Regions from separate parts of the Rhizobium sp. 11_C7_N12_5 genome, predicted to be linked through region 1. Evidence: predicted binding sites of a transcription regulator. Region 1 holds the regulator's gene; each other region holds the start of a gene.
What was found. The regulator LexA, encoded in region 1, represses DNA repair genes until DNA is damaged. The targets are predictions, from matches to a motif close to TGTTCNNNNTGTGTTCNG.

Region 1 (5,621 bases):
ACCTCAGACGATGCGACGGAAGCATTGCGGCTGCGGATAAGATCACGTCAAATCAAACACCTAGAGCAACTTTAGCCGTGAGAGATTAACCGTCCGTTGACTCTACCGCGCGCCCAACAAAAAACCGCGCCCGAGGGCGCGGTTCAAGATCAGCGAATATGAACAGCAAAACCCCACGGATCCTGCCGGTCAGGCTCAGCCACGAAGAATGGAGCGGCCGGCATACTTCGCCTGCGGGCCGAGACCTTCTTCGATGCGGATGAGCTGGTTGTACTTGGCAAGACGATCGGAGCGCGACAGCGAGCCGGTCTTGATCTGACCGCAGTTGGTGGCAACCGCGAGATCGGCGATGGTCGAGTCCTCGGTTTCACCGGAGCGGTGCGACATGACGGCCGTGTAGTTGGCCTTGTGCGCGGTTTCGACAGCGTCGAGCGTTTCCGTCAACGTGCCGATCTGGTTGACCTTGACGAGGATCGAGTTGGCGACGCCCATGCGGATGCCATCGCGCAGACGAGCGGAGTTGGTGACGAACAGGTCGTCGCCGACGAGCTGCGTCTTCTTGCCGATCAGGTCGGTGAGCGTCTTCCAGCCTTCCCAGTCGTCCTCGGCCATGCCGTCTTCGATCGAAACGATCGGGTAGTTGGCGGCGAGTTCAGCGAGATATTCGGCCATGGCGCCGGATTCCAGCGTGCGGCCTTCGCCTTCGAGCACGTACTTGCCGTCCTTGAAGAACTCGGTCGAAGCGCAATCAAGGCCAAGAGCGATTTCTTCGCCCGGCTTGTAGCCGGCTTTTTCGATCGACTTCATGATGAAGTCGAGAGCGGCAGGGGCGCTGGAGAGGCCAGGCGCAAAGCCACCTTCGTCACCGACGTTCGTGTTGTGGCCCTGGGAAGCCAGTTCCTTCTTGAGGACGTGGAATACTTCCGAGCCCATGCGCACGGCATCGCGGAAAGTGTCTGCGCCGAGCGGCAGGATCATGAATTCCTGGAAATCGATCGGATTGTCGGCATGGGCGCCGCCGTTGATGATGTTCATCATCGGAACCGGGAGCAGGCGAGCGTGAGCGCCGCCGACATAGCGATACAGCGGCAGGTTTGCACTCTGGGCAGCTGCCTTGGCGGCGGCGAGCGATACGCCGAGGATGGCATTGGCGCCGATGCGGGACTTGTTCGGCGTGCCGTCAAGCTCGATCATGATGTCGTCGATCTGGATCTGATTTTCAGCGTCCATGCCGCCGATCGCGTCGAATATCTCGGTATTGACGGCTTCGACAGCCTTCTCCACGCCCTTGCCATGATAGCGCTTGCCGCCGTCGCGAAGCTCGACGGCTTCATGCGCGCCGGTCGACGCACCCGACGGAACCGCCGCGCGGCCCATGCTGCCATCTTCGAGGTAGACATCGACTTCGACAGTCGGATTGCCACGGCTGTCGAGAATCTCGCGGGCGATAATGTCGGTGATTGCGGTCATGATAGCTTCCTGCTCGCTGGTTTATAAATCGATTGAAATGGTCTTAATCGAAGACGCGGAAATTACAATGCCGCTCCGCACCCCGATTTCGCACTCCTGCAGGCCCCGTAACGCAAATACATGTCAGCCTGTTGAATGCCTGATATTTCTCAAGCCTTGGCGATGGCGTCGAAGGCAAGCAGCTTCTCAAGAAGCCGCGGCATATCCTTCAGATAGACCATGTTCGGGCCGTCCGACGGCGCATTGTCCGGATCTTCATGCGTCTCGACGAAAACGCCGGCGACGCCAACGGCGACGGCGGCGCGCGCCAGCGTCTCGACGAATCGGCGATCGCCGCCCGTCGAACCGCCCTGCCCGCCGGGCTGCTGCACGGAATGGGTCGCATCGAAAATCACCGGCGCGCCCATCGCCGCCATGATCGGCAGCGAGCGCATGTCGGAGACCAGTGTATTGTAGCCGAAGGAGGCGCCGCGCTCGCACAGAAGAATGTTCGGGTTACCGCTGTCGTTCAGCTTGGCAAGCACGTTCTTCATGTCCCAGGGAGCCAGAAACTGTCCCTTCTTGACGTTGACGACGCGGCCGGTCTTGGCGGCGGCAACCAGCAGGTCTGTCTGGCGCGACAGGAAGGCCGGGATCTGCAGGATATCGACCGTCTTTGCGACGATAGCACACTGCTCTTCCGTGTGAATGTCGGTCAAGACCGGAAAACCGTATTCCTTTTTCAGATCGGCAAAGACTTCCATGGATTTTTCAAGGCCGATTCCGCGCTTGCCGGAGAGCGAAGTCCGGTTCGCCTTGTCATAGGAGGATTTGTAGACAAGGCCGATGCCAAGCTTGCCGCAGAGTTCCTTCAGGGCGCCAGCAACCATAAAAGCATGCTCGCGGCTTTCCATCTGACACGGACCAGCAATAAGCGACAGCTTGGCGGTGTTGGAAAACAGAACCTTGGAGGCTCCCTCGCCGACGATCACTTCAGAATTCGTGCTCATGCTATCTCCTCGAAGGCGAACAGGGCGCCCGGTCCGGGGGCCAGCCTTGTCAATATACGATTGTTCTTACGCGTGTAGGTGACGCCGTTAGCAGCGAAATGCGACGATGTCACGGAAAGATCGCGTGTTTTGAAAAGGATTGCGCGCGCCTGCAAGCCGGGATCGTCCGAGTGAACAGGCAAATCGTAAAACGCTTCCATGCCTGCCGGCGTCAGGAGCTCGATATCGGCATTGGCCGCCCTGATCGTCAGACCGAAAGAATGTTCCGATATCCAGGGTTCACCGACGATCGCTTCGAAGAAAGTGCGGAATGCGGCCGGGGTGGGTGTCGATATCGCCACCCGCGCAATGCCGGTGACGCCGTTTTCATGGCGCTCCAGCACGCTGCGATCGGCCGGCAGCGGATTGATGCGCTGGCAGCAGAAGGCCAGAAAATCCGGCGCACGCAGATCGGCGGCGAAAGCGAGACGAAAACCGGCGACGGTCTCCGTTCCATCCGGCATTTTCATGGGACGCGAGAAATCCAGCATGCGTCCCGCCGAGATGGCGCTTACCCGAAAGCGCTCGTCATCGGCGACAGCATCCTCCGAGCCGAACACCACGGCTGAAAAGCCGTCTTCACCGAGCCGGAAGCGGTAGGCCTGATCGCGCGCAACGAAGACATTCCCCGCGCCGACGCTCTCCTCACATTGCTCGGGGGATGCCACTGCCAGCGGTTCAAGATAGGTCTTGTCCGCAAAGAAGACACAGGCATTCTCGGTGCCGAACGGATGCCGGGCGTCGGGAGCGACGGTGAAACCGAGCTTGCCGAGCCGCTCGCGCGCCAAAGCGAGATTGACGGTCGGCAATACGAGATGATCCAGCGGATGCGGCGACAAAGTCATGATGTCTCCTATTTTCCTGCGCCCGCAGGTTTGCGCCCATCCATCCTCCAATTCAAGATGAAAGCAAGACGATAGAGGCGCAAGACACCGCATGTCCTGTCGAAGACGCCAGATCACGCGGCTGATTCTTTGATCGGTACCGGATTCGCATGTCGTGAAAATGGCTTTCATCCATGCGTCAGCTACTCAAGGTAGGCTGCATGCGCCCAATGAAGGACTAAACAGCATTTCCTTATGTTTTCCGATATGTTAGCGCGAATATAACCATATGAGACTTTTATCGGGTCCACCCAGTGATGTCGAATATTTAACTGTCCGTGCAAAGCTTTACCGAAATTTAAGTACTTGCGGAACACATATGGAACATATAGTGTCCGTTCTGGATTTGTTTCACGCTTTTCTCGATTCTGGGGTTCCAAGACGATGTTGACGCGCAAGCAGCAGGAACTGCTTCTCTTCATTCACGAACGGATGAAGGAGTCCGGCGTGCCACCATCTTTCGACGAGATGAAGGACGCGCTGGATCTTGCATCCAAATCCGGTATTCACCGTCTGATCACGGCTTTGGAGGAACGAGGGTTCATCCGCCGGCTACCGAACAGGGCCAGAGCGCTTGAGGTCATCAAGCTGCCGGATGCCTATAATCCAAGCCTGCAGCCGCGCCGCGGCTTTTCGCCGAGCGTCATCGAAGGCAGCCTCGGCAAACCCCAGCCAGTTGCGCCGCCTGCTCCGCCAAAAGTGGCGAACGACGACCAGAACAGTTCTGTTTCGGTACCGGTCATGGGCCGCATCGCCGCTGGCGTTCCGATCTCGGCCATCCAAAACAATACCCACGACATAACCGTCCCTGCCGACATGCTCGGCTCGGGCGAGCACTATGCGCTGGAAGTAAGAGGCGATTCAATGATCGATGCCGGCATTTTTGACGGCGATACGGTCATCATTCGCAATGCAACGACTGCCAATCCGGGCGATATCGTCGTCGCGCTCGTCGACGACGAGGAAGCGACGTTGAAGCGCTTCCGCCGCAAGGGGGCCTCCATCGCGCTCGAGGCAGCCAATCCCGCTTATGAAACCCGCATCTTCGGGCCGGATCGCGTCAAGGTGCAAGGCAAGCTCGTTGGCCTCATTCGCCGTTATCACTGACCGGTGATGCTCGGACGATCGGCGCGCCGAATGTGCCTGTGCGCCAATCGTATGTTCTGTGCCGAGCCCATGGGCGCTGTGGATTTTCGAACGCAGTTACCACATTTGGCTTGTCGGTGCTGAGGTCCATCTCAATGGACCCTGTCTGCCGCAATGTGGCGCCTGTGAAAAGCATGGCGCCGGAGCGGCAGCGATCCAGGCGTAGTCGTACGGGAGTGACGACGATATTGGCCGTATCGCAGGCCGGCGACAGGTAAGCTGCGTCCTCGATGGTGACCAGCATCGCGCCATTTTCAAGCATCGCGACGCACCATGCGCCCTTTTGGCAAGCAAAACTGCCCTGCATGGCCTGGTCGAGTGCTTCATCCATTGCCTTGCGAACTGCGCCCTGCTCTTCGACGCTCAATCGCCGGCGATGATCCGTCTTGCTGATCTGGGGAAGGCGGCTGTCAACAGGAAGGATAGTCGGAGGTTGATGCTCGCTCGCAACCAGCGCCCTCTGCCACTGTTCGAAAATGAAAGCCTGCGGTCTTTCGCGATTTGTTGCCAGTATGTCGTCCTGTCGCAAGGCAACCAGAACACCATCCTCGGAAATCATAAGATCCGGTTTGGGCACGCCAGAGCCGAATGCTGCCACGCCGAGGGAAGAAAGCAGCAACAGCAGGCCCACATGGCGCACGCTCGTTCGCAACATCGTCATGAGCAGAAAGCCTGTGATGAACGTCGGCATAAGCCAGGCGGGCTGGCGGCCGAAGGTAATATCGCCGCCCCATCCCGCCACCGTTTTGGCGATAGCGATGACCAACTCCAGTCCCTCGCCGGTGATTTGCCAAAAGGGCCCGTCGAGGCCAAATGGCATAAGCAACATGGCCGCCATGCCAAACGGCATGACGACGAAGGAGACGATCGGCATCGCAGCGAGATTGGCTGCAAGGCCGTATGTCGCCAACCGGTGAAAATGCTCGATCGAGAAGATCGCCGTCGACGCGCCGCCAATGAAGGAGGTCGACAATATGCTGCCGAAGAAGCGCGTAACGAACAGCAACGGGCTCAGGAGCCTGGAGCGCGAAAGAATATTTTCCCGATGCTGGCGCCGTTTCCAAAGCGTGTAGCCGGATACCAGCGCCAGCGT
Region 2 (5,621 bases), 2.5 Mb from region 1:
CTCCTTTGAATTCGAGAGCAGAAATTTCTGACGGATCGGAGAGACGGTTCCTCGTCGTATGCAGAAGCTTTGCGCTTGTAATTCAATGCGTAACGATCAGTAAGAACAATTGAGTGAGAATAGACGGCGAAGGGCACTCTCTGGGCACCTTTCCCGGAAGTGCCCAATCGCCAAATTCAGCAAATCGGGCCCATCCAAGGAATGATGAACGGAGTGGCGCCCTTACTTCACCGTGATGCTCAGACCGCTGATATCGGCATTGACCTGCAGGCCAACCTGCCTGCCTGTGAGTTCGAGTTGGGCGCCCTTGTCATTGGTCATGACGATCATCTGGGCGCCTTTGCCGACTGCGCCACCGCCGCCCGCTGCACCGTAGATCCCCGACACATCCTGAGCGCGACGAATATGGGTAACGGTGCCTTGGAAATAGGTCTTGGAGGCCCCGAAGGCGAGGCCGCCCGAGATACCGCCAATCGAGACGGGATAGCGGCGACCATGGAAGGTCAGCGTGCCCTCGCCTCCGGAACCACCGACGAAGAAGGCAGCCTTATAGACGGCAAAACGGATCGTACCGCTGTCGGCATGCGCGGCGCTGGCAAAGCTAATTCCCGCGGCGGCGATGGTGGCAACTGCGACTGAACGAAATGCGGGCGAAATCTTCATGATGGGCTATTCCTCAAGAGCGCCGCTTACCCAGCCGGCCGGGACGACGTCAGCGTCGTATCAAAGTTATATATGAACAGTTTCGCGCGTCATTAGTTCCAAAGCACGATAATAACAAAGCGTTAGAGCACATATTCGGTCGCGCGCTGCTCGAAGAAATTAGCGCGCGACCAGTTCTCGGCATCGGTCACATGGTCGCAACCAGGTGATTGAAACCTTTCACGAACCTGGCGCCGGTGAACAACTTCGCAATGAAGGCGGAGGACGGGAGACCGTCCAACTCCTCAAGGGAAGTGACGCGTTCATAGCGTCGATGACCGTCTTGCCTTTCCAGTTCGGCAGGGCCTTTGCAACCTCGCGAGGCGGGATATAGCGATCCGACGCCTGTGCGCTTCAACGACAAGGAGACGCTGCTGTTTTCCCGCGCCCGCCAGGTATCGAAAGCCTGGGGAGGAAGCCCCCCTCCTCCCAGTGCCGCTGCCTAGAACCCCAGTGATTGCTGCACAGGTTTCGGCGGCGCGAGCTGGACGCCTTCCAGCTCCAGCATCCGGGCCTTGGCGTTGGAACCGCCGGGCGCCGAAAAGCCGCCGATCTTGCCGCCTGCCGCCAGAACGCGATGGCAGGGGATGATCAGCGCGACCGGATTCTTTGCCATCGCCTGGCCGACATCGCGGGCTGCTTCCGGCCCGACGCCAAGCTGTTTCGCAAGCGTCCCATAGGTGGTGGTATGGCCCCAGGTGACCTGCCGGGCGGCATCGTAGATCTGCTTGAAAAAGGCATCCTGTTCGCCAAGATCGAGGGCGACGCCGGAAAAATCGATCTCTTCGCCCGCAAAATACCGTTTCACCTTGGCGACGACCTCCGCGACTTCAGGCGTCGGCGTGCCGGGATGCGCATTCGGCAGGCGACGCCGAAGCAGGCGTTCGGTCGCCCCGGCATCCTTCGTCGGCAGTTGGAAGCGTATGACGCCGATATCGCTCCAGGCGATGCCGCAGAAACCGCCGGCGGTTTCGAAGATCAGATAGTCTTGCCTTGTCTCGTTCATGACGGACGCTCCGTGTTTCCACTTGTCATGAAAATCGTGCCACGAGCCGTGAAATTCAACCCGATTCTTGTGCAGGGCCGATATTGCCGACATTTTGCCCGTTGAGGAAAACGGCGCCGCCGCGATGACGGCGCCCCAATCCTACCTCGCATCCTGGCGTGTCAGTATCCGCCGCCGGCCGGAGGAGGATTCATCGTCATGTTGCCACCGGAGCCATGCTGGTCCGAGGTGGAACAAGAGGAAACACCGAGACCGACGAGAGCGAGCAAGGCGATCGAGAAGATGGCTTTCGTCAACATGTGAGATCGTTCCTTTTGAAGACGGCACAAATACCCCTGGCGGAGAGTGAACAAATCAAGTGGGCATTTTATTCGATGGCATTTCTAAAATTGAGATTCGGCGGATCGCAGCCAGCCAGTTTACTCGCCCCGATTCATCAAATATGTTCTCTTTTTGTTCTTGATATAGCTGCCATGCGTCCCTATGATGTGCGGATTACCGAAATAGGAGGAGGCAAAGCCGTGTGGCTTTGACGCAATCCCATGAAGAATAAAGACCAGCTCTCGCTCTATCTCAGCGGCGGTTCGTCCAGCCGGACACTACCGCCAATCGATCAAAGGCCAATCAGCGAACTCTATTTTGCAATCCTTCCCGATCCGGAGATCGCCGCAAAGAGTCACAAGCTTGCAGGCAATTTCCATCGACGGTACCGGTTTTTCGCGAAGCCGCGAAAAGCCAATCTTCTCCATGTGACGCTCTATACTATCGGCTCTTTTCGCTACTTGCCCGAAGAGACGGTGTTTGCGGCGATGGAAGCCGCCTCTAGAGTTAGGAAGCCGTCCTGTTCAGTAGTCTTCGACCGGGCTGTCAGTTTCGGCAATGGCGATAATCGCCCGCTTGTTCTATGGAACGAGAATGGAAACACCGAACTCAAGGCGATCTATCAGGAATTGGTCGATGCCATGCGGCTTACCGGCATTGCGCCCATCAAGGAAAAGCCCATCGAGCCGCATATGACGCTACTCTATCAGGGCCATCCAGTTCCCGACACCGTGCTAGAGGAACCTGTGAGCTGGACAGCTAAAGACTTCGTCCTCATCAACAGCCTACAGGGTGAATCAATCCACGAGCATCTTTGCTATTGGACTTTGCGCGACTGAACAGCCCGTTCAAACCTTCGGCTGATTGTCATCCGCCATCACCGCCGCCACCGCATCCTCGACGCTGAAGCTGCAGCGGCTCTCGAGGTCGGCGATGCCGGCTGCCGCCATGAGATCGCGCACCCGATCATGCGCACGAGCGAATTGCACGCGGATGCCGGCGCGGCGCATGGCGCCATCGAACTCCATCAAGGCATCCATCCCCGTGCTGTCCAGATCGAAGCTCTCTTCAAGGCTGAGAACGACGGCCCGCAATCCCGCCTCGCTGCGGCTGCGCGACAGGATCTCGCCGAAGATCGTGTCGGCATTGCCGAAAAACAGCGTCTCGCCTGGTCGCCAGATGACAATGCCCGGCATCTCGGACGCATCGCCGTGCCGGCTGATATCGACGAAGTTGTGACTGCTGCCGAGGCGCCCCAGTCGGGCGACATAGGGCGAGGCCAGTCGATGCATCATCGCGGCAAGCGAGAGTGCGATCGCCAGCAGCATGCCGTTGAGGACACCAAAAATCAGCACACCCGCAGCAGCGCCGATCGCGACGTAGAAATCGCGATGCAGCCGCCGCAGATGCAGGATCGGGCTGGGATCGAGCGCATGCGTGAGGGCTGCAATCACCACTGCCGCCAGCACCGGCTCGGGCAGAAGCGCCACCAGCGGCCCGGCGCAGGCAATCAGAATGGCAAGGCCGATGGCGGCGAAAACAGTGGTTGCGCGTGTCTTCGCGCCGGCCGCCTCGCTGGCGAAACCGGCGGAAAAACCGGCGCCGACGGGCATGCCCTGGACGAGGGCGCTGGCGATATTGGCGGCGCCGAGCGCGCCGAGTTCGCGATTGACCTCCAGCGTCTCGCCATAGCGCAGCGCCAGCGCCCGCATGGTGCCCCAGGATTCGGCAAAGAGGATGAGCACGAGGGGCACTGTAAACTGCACCAGCCGCGAATAGGCCATCCAGCCGGCATCCGGCAGCGACGGCCATTGCGGCAGGATCTCGATTGCACCGACCAGCTTGACGCCATGCGCCTCCAGACCGAACAGGTATGAAGCGAGAATGCCGGCGCCAAGCACGAGGAAGGCGCCGGGAACACCCGGCAATCGCTTGAGCAGCAGCAATGCCGCAAGCGCCACGACGCCGACGGCGACGCTGATCGGATTCCACTGCAGAACCGCGCCGAACAGGGCTGCCGCGTAGATAAAGATGTTCGAGCCCTGCACGGGCACGCCCACGAGGATGGGCAGCTGGTGCAGGATGATGGTGATCGCGAGACCCAGCGCGAAGCCGCGCAGCACCGGTCGGGAAATGAAGCCGGTGATGCCGCCGAGGCGTAAGGCCGAAGCGACGACAAACAGAGCGCCGGCGAGCGCGACGGCGACCGTGGCCAAACCGGCCTTGACCGTGGCGTCACCGGGCATGACCGCCAGCGTCGCGGCGAGAATGGCAGCGGACGAGGATGTCGGAGAGACGATGGCGAAGCGGCTGCGGCCGAACACGGCATAGACGAGACATCCGGCGATGCCGGCAAGAATGGCCCGATGCGGCGGCAGGCCGGCGATGCCGGCGTAGGCAACGGCTTCCGGCAACATCAGGCCGGCAACCGATATGCCCGCAACCAGATCCGCCCTGTCCACCACGAACCAGCTGCTCAGCTTCGTCATCGATCACCGACCATAGGGATGGCTCATCTGTTTATGGATAGAGATTCGCCGCCAAGCTGCAACAGGAAAATAAGCTGGCAAACCTTCGGCTTACACCGCCGCTTCGGCGCCATCGCGCAAGGGACAGCTTCTGCCGATCACTTCGGTGACAAAATCCATGACGGCGCGAATGGCCAGCGAGCGACGCAGATCCGGATAGGTCACGAGCCAGAGATCCCGCGTCGGTGAAGGAGTGGCCACAGGCAAGCGCATCAGCCCCGCTTCGGCATCCCCCAGAAACGCAGGGAGCGCCACAACACCTAGACCGGCACGGGCAGCCTCGAGCTGACCGAAAACATCTGTGGCACGAAACACGATCGGGCGGCCGGCCAGCAGGCTGCGCAGCCAGGTCTGCTGCGTCAGGTGCTCCATCGCCGCGTCGTAGCCGATGAAAGACCAATCCTCCTCAGGCATTTGCGCCACAGCCGGGATGGCATAGAGGCCGAAGCGCATCACGCCGATACGCCGGACAAGCAGATCGCTCTCCTCCGGCCGCGTCATGCGCACGGCGATATCGGCCTCGCCGTAATTGAGGGCGGCGCGGCGTGTAACACCGGCAATGGTCAATGTAATATCCGGATGCTCGGCACGAAAGACGGCTGCTTTCGGGGCCAGAAGATGAGCGGCGATCGATGGCGGCGCGCTGATCTTGACCGCGGCGGAAAGCCCGGCGACAGCGCTTTTCGAATAGCGCCTGATCGCCTCGACATTGTCCTCCATGCCGGCGACCAGTTCGGCGATAGCGCGGCCATCGGCCGTCAGCGGCGACGTGCGCGGCCGCCGGTCGATCAGGCGCAGATCCAGCGAGCGCTCCAGTGCGGCAATGCGCCGGCCGACGGTTGCGTGATCCACGCCCAACTCGCGCGCCGCCGCCGAGAGCGAGCCCGTTCGCGCCAGGGCGGCGAAATGAAGAAGGTCCTGCCAGTCGATCATCGGTGCATTATTGCACAGATATGGTGAACTCATACCGAATTTATTCAGGCTGATGTTTGTGGTCAAAGATTTCCTGAAAGGAGACTTCCCAATGCCCCTAGCGATTGTCATCACCGGCCCCGGCGGCCCCG
Region 3 (5,621 bases), 260 kb from region 1:
TCTTCATCCAGATGCTCGTGTATATAGGCAGAGACCCGCCGCAGACGGGTCTCGTAAAGCGCCCATGCCGTTTCGCCGTTCATGTCCAACTCCTTGCAAATCGATCGGCCCCAAGGAACCATATCTCGATTTGACAAATCCTGCTGAGTCGGTTGCACAAACGAAAACGGCGGAGGTCAACTGCCTCCGCCGCGTCCGATATTGGAATGAAATCTGGCCCTTAGCCGGCGAGTGCCCCAGCAACCGCTTCGACCGCCTCATTCGCCTTGGCACCATCGGGGCCGCCGGCCTGAGCCATGTCGGGACGTCCGCCGCCGCCCTTGCCGCCGAGGGCAGCAGACGCGATGCGGACGAGATCGACCGCGCTGAAGCGGCCGGTCAAATCCTCGGTGACGGCAACGACGGCGCTGGCCTTGCCATCCTCGGAAACGCCGATCAGCGCAACGACGCCGGAGCCGAGGCTGGCCTTGCCCTCATCCGCCAGCCCCTTGAGATCCTTGGGGTCGACACCGGAAATGGCCTTGCCGAGGAATTTGACGCCACCGACATCGCGCACCGCATCGGCAGAACCGCCCTGGCCGCCGCCCATGGCGAGCTTGCGCTTGGCATCTGCCAATTCACGCTCCAGCTTGCGGCGCTCATCCAGCAAAGATTCGACGCGCGAAACGACATCGCCGGGCTGAACCTTCAGCGCCGAAGCGAGGCTCTTCACGCGTTCGTCCTGCTCGGCAAGATAATCACGCGCGGATTCGCCTGTCACGGCTTCGATACGGCGCACGCCGGCACCGACAGCGCTGTCGCCGAGAATGCGCACGAGCCCGATCTGCCCGGTGGCGGATACGTGCGTTCCGCCGCAAAGCTCGATGGAATAGGGCTTGCCGGCCTTGGCGCCGCGCACACCCTGCCCCATGGATACGACGCGAACTTCATCGCCGTATTTCTCGCCGAACAGCGCCATCGCGCCTTCCGCGATCGCATCGTCGACGCTCATCAGGCGGGTCGTAACAGGCGAATTCTGCAGAACGATCTCGTTGGCCATATCCTCGACGATCTTCAGCTCCTCGGCCGACATCGGCTTCGGATGCGAGACGTCGAAGCGCAGGCGCTCGGGGGCGACCAGCGAGCCCTTCTGGGCAACGTGGGTGCCGAGCACTTCGCGCAGGGCCTCATGCAGCAGATGGGTCGCGGAATGGTTGGCGCGCAGGCGCGAGCGCCGTGCGTGATCGACCGTCAGCACGACGGCATCGCCCACCTTGATCGTGCCTTCCGAAACCTCGGCGCTGTGAACGAAAAGGCCTTCGCCCTTCTTCTGGGTGTCGCCGACAACAAGCTTGCCGCTGTCGCCGGTGATCACACCGGTATCGCCCATCTGGCCGCCGGACTCGCCGTAGAACGGTGTCTGGTTGACGACGATCTGCACCTTGTCGCCGGCCGAAGCACTGTCGATAGCGGCGCCGTCCCGAACGATCGCCTGGATGACACCCTCGGCAGCCTCCGTGTCGTAGCCGAGGAACTCGGTCGCGCCGAACTTTTCCTTGAGCTCGAACCAGATGGTCTCTGTCGCCTTGTCGCCGGAGCCCGCCCAATGCGAACGCGCCTCGGCCTTCTGCCGCTCCATGGCGTCGGTGAAGCTGGAAATATCGACGCCGATGCCGCGGGCGCGCAGCGCGTCCTGCGTCAGGTCCAGCGGGAAGCCATAGGTATCATAGAGCTTGAAGGCGGTTTCGCCGTCCAGGCTATCACCCTTGTGCAGGTCCGACGTGGCGTCCGACAGAAGCGACAGGCCGCGTTCCAGCGTCTTGCGGAAACGGGTTTCCTCAAGCTTCAGCGTCTCGGAGGTCAGCGCTTCGGCGCGCACCAGCTCGGGATAGGCGCGGCCCATCTGCTGGATGAGCGTCGGCAGCAGCTTCCACATCAGCGGCTCCTTGGCGCCAAGCAGCTGGGCATGGCGCATGGCGCGACGCATGATGCGGCGGAGCACGTAGCCGCGACCTTCGTTCGACGGCAGCACGCCGTCGGCGACCAGAAATGCCGAGGAACGCAGATGGTCGGCGATGACACGATGGCTGGCGCGATGTTCGCCCTCAGCCTTCACGCCGGTCGCTTCTTCGGAGGCTTCGATCAGTGCGCGGAAGAGATCGATGTCATAATTGTCATGCTTGCCCTGCAGCACGGCGGCAACGCGCTCCAGACCCATGCCGGTGTCGATCGACGGACGCGGCAGGTCGACCCGCTCCTGCTTGCTGATCTGCTCGAACTGCATGAAGACGAGATTCCAGATCTCGATGAAGCGATCACCGTCTTCTTCCGGCGAGCCGGGAGGGCCGCCCCAGATATGATCGCCGTGGTCATAGAAGATCTCCGAACAGGGGCCGCAGGGACCGGTATCGCCCATCGCCCAGAAATTGTCGCTGGTGGCGATACGGATGATCTTGTCGTCAGAGAGGCCGGCGATCTTCTTCCACAGATTATAGGCGTCGTCGTCAGTGTGATAGACCGTGACCAGCAGGCGCTTGGCGTCGAGGCCGAATTCCTTGGTGATCAGGTTCCAGGCAAGCTCGATGGCGCGCTCCTTGAAATAGTCGCCAAAGGAGAAATTGCCGAGCATTTCGAAGAAGGTATGATGGCGGGCGGTATAGCCGACATTGTCGAGGTCGTTATGCTTGCCGCCGGCGCGCACGCATTTCTGCGCTGTCGACGCCGTCGTATAGGGCCGCTGCTCCAACCCGGTGAAAACGTTCTTGAACTGCACCATGCCGGCATTGGTGAACATCAATGTCGGATCGTTGCGCGGCACCAGCGGGCTCGACGGCACGATCTCGTGGCCGTTTTTCTTAAAATAGTCGAGGAAGGTCGACCGGATTTCATTCACACCGCTCATATTGGGCCCTTCAGTACTGCCATCAGCAACTTGCGTCAAAGTCAGTGGCTTTTATCGTTCGCTCCCGGCCCTGTCCAGCCGCACGAACAAAACCGGCCGCACATCTCTTGGACAATGCGGCCGGTTTCGGATTTTGGTCTTATATCAGGCCCGGGATCGCTCCCGAAAACCGCTATTCCGCAGCGGCGTCGCCATCATCGGCATCAGGGCCGCCATTCTGCAGGAAGCGATCGGCGATCAAGCCGGCATTCTGGCGCAGTGACAACTCGATCTCGCGGGCGAGATCCGGATTGTCGCGCAGGAAGAGTTTCGCATTCTCGCGACCCTGGCCGAGGCGCTGGCTGTTATAGGAGAACCAGGCGCCGGACTTTTCGACGATGCCGGCCTTGACGCCGAGATCCACCAGTTCGCCGGTCTTGGAAACACCCTCGCCATACATGATGTCGAATTCCACCTGCTTGAAGGGCGGCGCCATCTTGTTCTTGACGACCTTGACGCGGGTCTGGTTGCCGACAACCTCTTCACGCTCCTTGACGGCGCCGATACGGCGGATGTCGAGGCGGACCGAGGCATAGAACTTCAGTGCGTTGCCGCCGGTCGTCGTTTCCGGCGAGCCGAACATGACACCGATCTTCATGCGGATCTGGTTGATGAAGATCACCATGCAATTGGACTTCGAGATCGAAGCGGTGAGCTTGCGCAGCGCCTGGCTCATCAAACGAGCCTGCAGGCCCGGCAGACTGTCACCCATCTCGCCTTCGATTTCGGCACGCGGCGTCAACGCCGCGACGGAGTCGATGACGAGAACATCGATAGCACCGGAGCGCACCAGCGTGTCGGTAATTTCAAGCGCCTGTTCGCCTGTGTCGGGCTGCGAGATCAGCAGGTTCTGCAGGTCGACGCCGAGCTTGCGGGCATAGACCGGATCGAGCGCGTGTTCGGCGTCGACGAAGGCGCAGATGCCGCCCTTCTTCTGCGCTTCGGCGATCGTCTGCAGCGCCAGCGTCGTCTTACCGGAGCTTTCAGGCCCATAGATTTCGATGATACGCCCCTTCGGCAAACCGCCGATGCCCAGCGCAATATCGAGGCTCAGGGAGCCAGTGGAAACCGTTTCTATTTCGACCACGTTCTCGTTGGAGCCGAGCTTCATGATCGAGCCCTTGCCGAACGACCGCTCAATTTGAGAGAGTGCCGCTTCAAGTGCTTTGCTTTTATCCACCGATTTGTCCTCTACAAGCCGCAAAGAATTCTGAGACATTCGATCCACCTTTAGGTTATTGAAGCCGCTCTAGCAATGTCGCCGCCGATGAGAATTCTGTACTCTATTTGTTCTCCAATCACAAGAGCACAACAAGCAATTGAAAGAAAAAGGTAAAATGAATTCCGTTCTACTTTTGTTTTCTCCTTTCTTCCCAGGCACTTACGGGTCCGCGACGATCGGATCAGGCTTGTTGGCGGCCGGTCCGATTCGCCTTTTCGATTGCTGAGGAAAACCATATGGCGAAGAAGATTCTCGTTCTTGGCGGCGCTCATGTCGACCGCCGCGGTCGCATCTTCGGCGAGACGGCGCCGGGCGCCAGCAATCCGGGAGCATGGTTCGAGGAGCCCGGCGGCGGCGGCTTCAATGCAGCCCGCAATCTCGCCCGCCTAGGCTTCGACGTAAAGCTGATCTCGCCCCGCGGCGGCGACCCCTCCGGAGAGATGGTGGCCGAGGCCGCCAGCCACGCCGGCATCGACGACAAGCCTTTCGTGTTCCTCGACCGCAAGACACCGAGCTACACCGCGATCCTAGAACGCGACGGCAATCTGGTCATCGCGCTTGCGGACATGGAGCTCTACAAGCTGTTCGTCCCCAGGCGCCTGGCGATTCGCGCCGTTCGCAATGCATTCGAGGCGACCGACCTCGTTCTTTGCGACGCCAATCTGCCGGCCGAGACGCTAAGTGCCATCACAGCAAGGGCGTCCTTCTGCGGCAAACCCGTCGCCGCCATCGCGATTTCGCCTGCGAAGGTGGTTCGGCTGAAGCCGTGCCTTGCCGGCATCGATCACCTGTTCCTCAACGAAGCCGAGGCCGCGGCGCTGACGGAGAGCCGTCCACAAGACCCGCGCGAATGGGTGAGCGAATTGCGCGCGCTCGGTCTGCGGAGCGGCGTGATCACCCGCGGCAAGCGCGAACTGATCGCGTTTTCGCGCGATGTCGTCATCAGCCTGCAGCCGCCCATCGTCGACAATGTCGCCGATGTCACCGGCGCGGGAGATTCGCTTGCCGCAGGAGTTCTGGCCGCCCTGCTCGCCGGCCACGACCTTGGCGAGGCCGTGCGTCACGGTGCTGCTGCGGCGGCAATCACCGTACAGTCGCCCTTCGCCACCGCCGAAAATCTCACACCCGAGCTGCTAAAGACGACGTTGGCCCTTGTTCCAGAGGCCGCTATTCTGTCATGAAGCCTGCTCAAATCGCCTCTACCGTTTCAGTCAATTGGACACGACCATGACCAAGCCCATTTCGCCACTGCTTCCGATCTCCTATTCGAAGGAAGTCGCTGCGGCAAAGCTGCGCGGCGCGCCGCTCGTCGCGCTGGAATCGACCATCATCACCCACGGCATGCCCTACCCGGGCAATATCGAGATGGCCCGCAGCGTCGAGGCGATCATCCGGCAGGAAGGCGCAGTGCCGGCAACCATCGCCGTCATCCACGGCGTTTTGCATATCGGCCTTGAGCCGGAAGAGTTGCAGGCGCTC
Region 4 (5,621 bases), on a different contig from region 1:
TTCCCGATCGGCTTGCGGGGCGGTCATGTCCTGCGCTTCGTTAGCCAGATCCCATCCAAGTCACGCACCAATCGCCACCGCCTGGCGCTCACGCGCGTGCCTTTCGCGGTGCGATAGTCCGGGATGTCGAGATCAATGTTCTCTTTCTCCCGGTGCCACGTCGAGAGCACCGTCGTTCCATCGGAGAACTCGACGAGACATACCGGCTGGGTTGCGCCGTCGTCATCGACCGTAACGCGCCCATTGGGGAAAGCATGGCTATAAGGGAAGAGAAAGCGCATCAGTCGGCGCAGGCGTCCCGTTCGAGGATGGCGATTGGCCGATCGTGAGAGGATACAATGTCCGGAACCGGCGCCATCGTCAGCATGGTGAAGGCTTGCCTCATATCATCCGTCTCGCCCAGATGCCACGATATAGCAACTCCAATACGGCGGGACCGGAGATTTTTCGACCTCCAGCAAGTCGACACGCGCTTTGTTTGCACGCGGAGTGCGGAATGTGCCGTTGCGTGGAAATCGACGCTGCCGCTAGTGAAGGTGGCTAAGTAGGATCATTGATGGCATGGCCAGAGCTGCCAACGTAATTGTCGCAGAAAACACAATTTTAAGCGCTTTGACCCGTCGCGTTCTGACGCCACTCCAATCGTAGGCCACCGTTGCCCCTCCCTCGCATCACCATGGATTCGCAAATTAGCCACCGTTTCGCCTTCCTGCAAGGGAGCCGAGAGCATCACTCACGAAGGAAAATACCATTGGGCTCGTCTGAACGGTCCTGCGCGCCTGTTCTCTGTTGGTCGCCTATTCCGCAAGTCAATTGACAATCAAAGCCAAGTTCATGAACCAGTATCCTCCAACAGTCGATCGATGAGATCGGATTCGCTGCATTGAGCTGTCGACAGACCGCACGCTACAGCAAGTCTGATGGGCTGACTAATTCGCCTTCCTTCGTCACAATGTTCGACCCATATTTCTCGCGCGATGCAACGATCAGCGCATCATCGGGTAACGGACGAGCAAGATCCTTCGCCTCATCCCACGGTGCGGTCATCCAAATGTCGGTCTCTTCCTTCGTCAGCAGCAGCACCGGCATTGCCTTGTCGTGGATTGGCTTCACGAGATTGTTGGGATCGGTGGTCAGGAAGCCATAGAGATCGTCAGTCGTCAGCCCATCCTTGACCTTGCGCACCGATGTCCATTGCGGAACATGGATGCCGGCAAAAAACATCAGGGGCTTGCTGTCGTCGCGGGCAAACCATGCATTCGGAACATTGCCGCCATCCTGCTGGCTTGCCGGATCCGGTTCGGCAAAGCTGGTGACCGGCACCAGGCACCGGTTCTCGACCCCGAACCAGCGTTTCCAGTGCGGAAGCTTGAAATTGCGGACATTGGTGAGGCCGCGATCTGCCTGATCGCGTAACAGAGCATCGAAGTCTACCTCCGCGCCCTTCGCCCGCAGTTTTTCGGCCTTGGCTTGGGCTGCCTTTTCAAGGACGAACCTCGGCGAGGGAAGGCCCCAGCGGGCATGCACCAGCTGCTTCTTGCCCTCGGCAGTGTTTCGGATGATCGGCCCCATCTGGTCAGGGTTCATCTGATAGGCCGGCATGAGATTGATCATGCTCTCGGCGTCCTGGGCCCACTTGTTCACCCAGTCCTTGTCTTCCATGCGGTACAGATTGCACATCGGCAGGCCGTCTCCGTGAAGGGTGCTGATATCGTAACCGATGCGTTCGGAAGATGCCAACTGCAGCTAGCCGGCTCATTGCTCTCGAATTTTTCGCATTTGCGGGCGAGTGGCACTTAGCGGCCATCTCCATGATTCCCCATGCAAATCCCGAACCCCACTAAAATAGGGGGATATCTCTCCCATTTTTGGCCGCTTGACTCATGGGTCGAAACAGAACAGATAGTGAACATATGCATTGAGCCGGATCACATCGATGCCCAACACGACCTCATAGGGACCCGTGAATGACGACTGCTGCCCGCGAAAGGGTGATTTTGGATCTGCGCGACCGCATCGCTGCGCTTGAGGGTGGTGCTGCGAGAAGTCGTGGCTGTCTTGCCTTCGGCGTGCCGGAGATCGATGCCGTGTTGCCGGGTGGGGGTCTGGCCTATGGCGCCTTGCATGAGTTTGCCGGTGGTGGGGCGGGGACCGTCGATGGCGCGGCAGCCGCCCTTTGCGTGGCCGGGATCGCGGCAAGGACCAAGGGCCAGATCCTCTGGTGCCTGACGCGCCCGGACCTGTTCTTTCCGGCACTCGCCCAATCCGGCCTTCATCCCGATCGGGTGGTGTTCGTCGAGGCCGACAAGGAGCAGGACGTGCTCGCCAGCATGGAGGAGGGGCTTGGCTATGGCGGCCTTGGCGCCGTCGTCGGCGAACTGGTCCGCCTTCCGATGACAGCATCGAGACGCCTGCAGCTTACCGCCGAAAAAACCGGGACGATGTGCCTGGTGGTCAGGCGCTGGCGACGCCAGACGGAGGCGTCGGATTTCGGGCAACCGACGGCATCGACGACGCGGTGGCGGGTGAGCGTGCTGCCATCGGAAGAACTTCCGGTTCCAGGCATCGGGCGGTCGCGATGGCTGCTGGAGCTGCTCAGAGTAAAGGCGGGTGAGTGCGCTGAGTTTGTCGTAGGAGCGTGCGATGCCACGGGTCGTATCCATCTATCTGCCGGAACTGACGATCGAGCGGATCAGGCGGACGGATGGCGCAAAAGAACTGTCGCTTGATCATCCGCTTGTCGTGGTCGCCAGGAGTGGCTCCAAGCGCTGGATCTCTGCGGCCGACATAAAAGCCCGGGAAGCCGGTATCCGCGTGGGAATGCCGGCCGCCAAGGCGCAGGCGATCGTGCGCGGCCTGCAGATGATCGATGCGGATCCTGCTGCCGATACGGCAGCCCTTGAGCGCATCACGCTCTGGGCCCTCACGCATTATTCTCCAATCGTTGCCATGGATGCGCCCGATGGCATCGTCATGGATACCGAAGGCGCCGATCATCTCCAGGGTGGAGAGGCGCTGATGCTGTCCGGCATCGTCAACCGGTTTCATGCAAGGGGACTGACGGCGCGCGTTGTTGTCGCCGACAGTTGGGGTGCCGCGCATGCCGTGGCGCGAGCAGGAAGCCATGATACCGTCATCGTGCCGCACGGTGAGATCGCGCGGTTCGTCGAGCGGCTGCCGCTCTCGTTTCTTCGGCTAGTGCCCGAGATCGTCACGAGCCTGCGAACCCTCGGTTTCCAGAGGATCGGGGAGCTTGCAGCCACGCCCCGCGCCCCGCTTGCGCTTCGCTTCGGCCCGGAGATCGGTCGCCGTCTCGATCAACTCTATGGCCGCATGCCGGAACCGATCGATCCGATCCGACCGGCGGAGCTCATCGAAGTCAGCCGCACCTTTGCCGAGCCGATCGGCGCGCCCGAAACCATCGAGAAATACATGACCCGGCTGGTCGCGCAGCTCTGTCTCGAGCTGCAGAAGCGCGGACTGGGCGCGCGCCGCATCGATCTGATCGTCCACAAGGTCGACAACACGCTCCAGGCGATCCGCGCCGGCACGGCAAGGGCCGCCCGCGACGTCGCCTGGCTGACAAAGCTCTTCAGGGACCGGATCGAGAAGATCGAACCGGGTTTCGGTATCGAGAAGCTGTCACTCGTCGCCGTGATGACCGAGCCGCTGGCGGAAGCACAGAAAGCATCCTCGCTGATCGAGGAGGAAACTGTCGATATCGCACCCTTGATCGACGTCATCGGCAATCGCGGTCAGCGTGTCTATCGTCTTGGCCCCGTTGCCAGCGATGTGCCCGAACGCAGCGTCCGGCTGATGGGTGCATTGTCAGGAGAGGTTTCGGCATGCTGGACCTTGCACTGGCCAAGGCCGGTGCGGTTACTGGCCCAACCCGAACCGATCGAGGTCATCGCACTTTTGCCCGACCATCCGCCTGTGTCGATCACCTGGCGCGGCAAGCGCCTGCGGGTGAAGCGAGCCGACGGACCCGAGCGGATCTTTGGCGAGTGGTGGACGAGAAGCTCGGAATATGAGGCGGTGCGCGACTATTTCGTCATCGAGGACGAGGCCGGCAAGCGCCTCTGGATCTTCCGCTCGGGCGATGGTGTCGATACCGCCACCGGCTCGCACCGCTGGTTCCTGCATGGGATCTTCTCATGAGCTATGCCGAGCTGCAGGTCACCACCCACTTTTCCTTCCTGCGCGGCGCCTCCTCGGCCGCAGACCTGTTTGCGACCGCAAAAGAGCTCGGGATCGCGGCGCTCGGGATTACCGATCGCAACTCGCTTGCCGGCATTGTCCGGGCGCTGGAGGCATCTCGCGCCACCGGCCTGCGTCTGGTGGTCGGTTGCCGGCTCGACCTTGAGGATGGCATGTCGATGCTGGTCTATCCAACGGATCGGGCCGCTTATTCCCGTCTGACGCGGTTGCTCACCCTTGGCAAGGGCAGGGGCGGCAAGGCCAAGTGCATCCTCTCTCTCGACGATGTCGCCCTCTATGCCGAGGGGCTGATCGGCATCCTGGTGCCGGATCTTCCCGATGAGACCTGTGCCGTGCAGCTCAGGAAGATGGGAGACATCTTCGGCGACCGGGCTTACCTTGCCCTTTGCCTGCGCCGGCGCCCCAACGATCAGCTGCGTCTGCATGAGCTCTCCAACATGGCCACGCGGTTCAAGGTGAAGACCGTCGTCACCAATGATGTCCTCTTCCACGAACCGTCACGCCGCCAGCTCCAGGATGTCGTCACCTGTATCCGCACCGGCACCACCATCGACGATGTCGGTTTCGAGCGCGAGCGCCATGCCGATCGCTATCTAAAACCACCGGAGGAGATGGAGCGGCTGTTTCCGCGCTATCCCGAAGCGCTTGCCCGGACCATGGAGGTCGTTGCGCGCTGTCGCTTCTCACTCGAGGAGCTCACCTACCAGTATCCGGAGGAAGCGATTGTCCCCGGCAAGACGGCGCAGGAATCGCTCGAGCACTATGTGCGCGAATTCATGCCCCACCGCTATCCCGAAGGCCTGCCGCAGAAGGTGTTGAAGGTTGTCCGCCACGAGCTCAATCTCATCCGCGCCATGAAATACGCCCCCTACTTCCTGACGGTGTTTTCGATCGTCCGCTTTGCCCGCTCGCAGGGCATCCTGTGCCAGGGGCGGGGCTCGGCTGCCAATTCCGCCGTCTGCTATATTCTCGGCATCACCTCCATCGATCCCGACACCAACAATCTGCTGTTTGAGCGCTTTGTCTCCCAGGAGCGCGACGAGCCGCCTGACATCGATGTCGATTTCGAGCACGAGCGGCGCGAAGAGGTCATTCAATGGATCTACAGGACCTACACGCATCAGAAGGCAGCACTTTGCGCCACCGTCACGCGCTACCGCGCCAAGGGAGCGATCCGCGATGTCGGCAAGGCGCTCGGCCTGCCGGAGGACGTGATCAAGGCACTGTCGTCTGGCATGTGGTCATGGTCCGACGAGCTGGTGAGCGAGCGTGGCTTGCGCGACCTGAACCTCAATCCGGACGACCGCAGGCTTGCCCTGACCCTGAAGCTGGCGCAACAGCTGATGGGCGCCCCCCGCCATCTCGGCCAGCATCCCGGCGGGTTTGTCCTCACCCATGAT

Region 2: AB8B29_RS18785 (2'-5' RNA ligase family protein) is a predicted target of LexA. The motif match lies at 2,152-2,169, and genes of this name have one in related genera.
Region 3: recA (recombinase RecA) is a predicted target of LexA. The motif match lies at 4,198-4,215, and genes of this name have one in related genera.
Region 4: AB8B29_RS35830 (ImuA family protein) is a predicted target of LexA. The motif match lies at 1,895-1,912, and genes of this name have one in related genera.

What each region holds. Positions count from the first base shown of each region.
Region 1 is NZ_JBPWPY010000001.1:1,338,499-1,344,119, reverse strand. Features, by position in the region: gene eno (phosphopyruvate hydratase) at 196-1,470, opposite strand; gene kdsA (3-deoxy-8-phosphooctulonate synthase) at 1,620-2,459, opposite strand; gene AB8B29_RS06700 (VOC family protein) at 2,456-3,343, opposite strand; gene lexA (transcriptional repressor LexA) at 3,767-4,489, shown strand; gene AB8B29_RS06690 (ComEC/Rec2 family competence protein) at 4,470-5,621, opposite strand, start outside.
Region 2 is NZ_JBPWPY010000001.1:3,839,817-3,845,437, reverse strand. Features, by position in the region: gene AB8B29_RS18805 (hypothetical protein) at 223-663, opposite strand; partial or broken gene AB8B29_RS18800 (NADP oxidoreductase coenzyme) at 860-1,020, opposite strand; gene AB8B29_RS18795 (methylated-DNA--[protein]-cysteine S-methyltransferase) at 1,145-1,708, opposite strand; gene AB8B29_RS18790 (hypothetical protein) at 1,870-2,007, opposite strand; gene AB8B29_RS18785 (2'-5' RNA ligase family protein) at 2,251-2,868, shown strand; gene AB8B29_RS18780 (SulP family inorganic anion transporter) at 2,878-4,518, opposite strand; gene AB8B29_RS18775 (LysR family transcriptional regulator) at 4,609-5,523, opposite strand; gene AB8B29_RS18770 (quinone oxidoreductase family protein) at 5,582-5,621, shown strand, end outside.
Region 3 is NZ_JBPWPY010000001.1:1,600,987-1,606,607, forward strand. Features, by position in the region: gene AB8B29_RS08030 (AraC family transcriptional regulator) at 1-83, opposite strand, end outside; gene alaS (alanine--tRNA ligase) at 221-2,881, opposite strand; gene recA (recombinase RecA) at 3,054-4,139, opposite strand; gene AB8B29_RS08045 (carbohydrate kinase family protein) at 4,379-5,323, shown strand; gene AB8B29_RS08050 (pseudouridine-5'-phosphate glycosidase) at 5,370-5,621, shown strand, end outside.
Region 4 is NZ_JBPWPY010000004.1:171,205-176,825, reverse strand. Features, by position in the region: gene AB8B29_RS35840 (hypothetical protein) at 24-281, opposite strand; gene AB8B29_RS35835 (SOS response-associated peptidase) at 907-1,680, opposite strand; gene AB8B29_RS35830 (ImuA family protein) at 1,968-2,729, shown strand; gene AB8B29_RS35825 (Y-family DNA polymerase) at 2,644-4,161, shown strand; gene AB8B29_RS35820 (error-prone DNA polymerase) at 4,158-5,621, shown strand, end outside.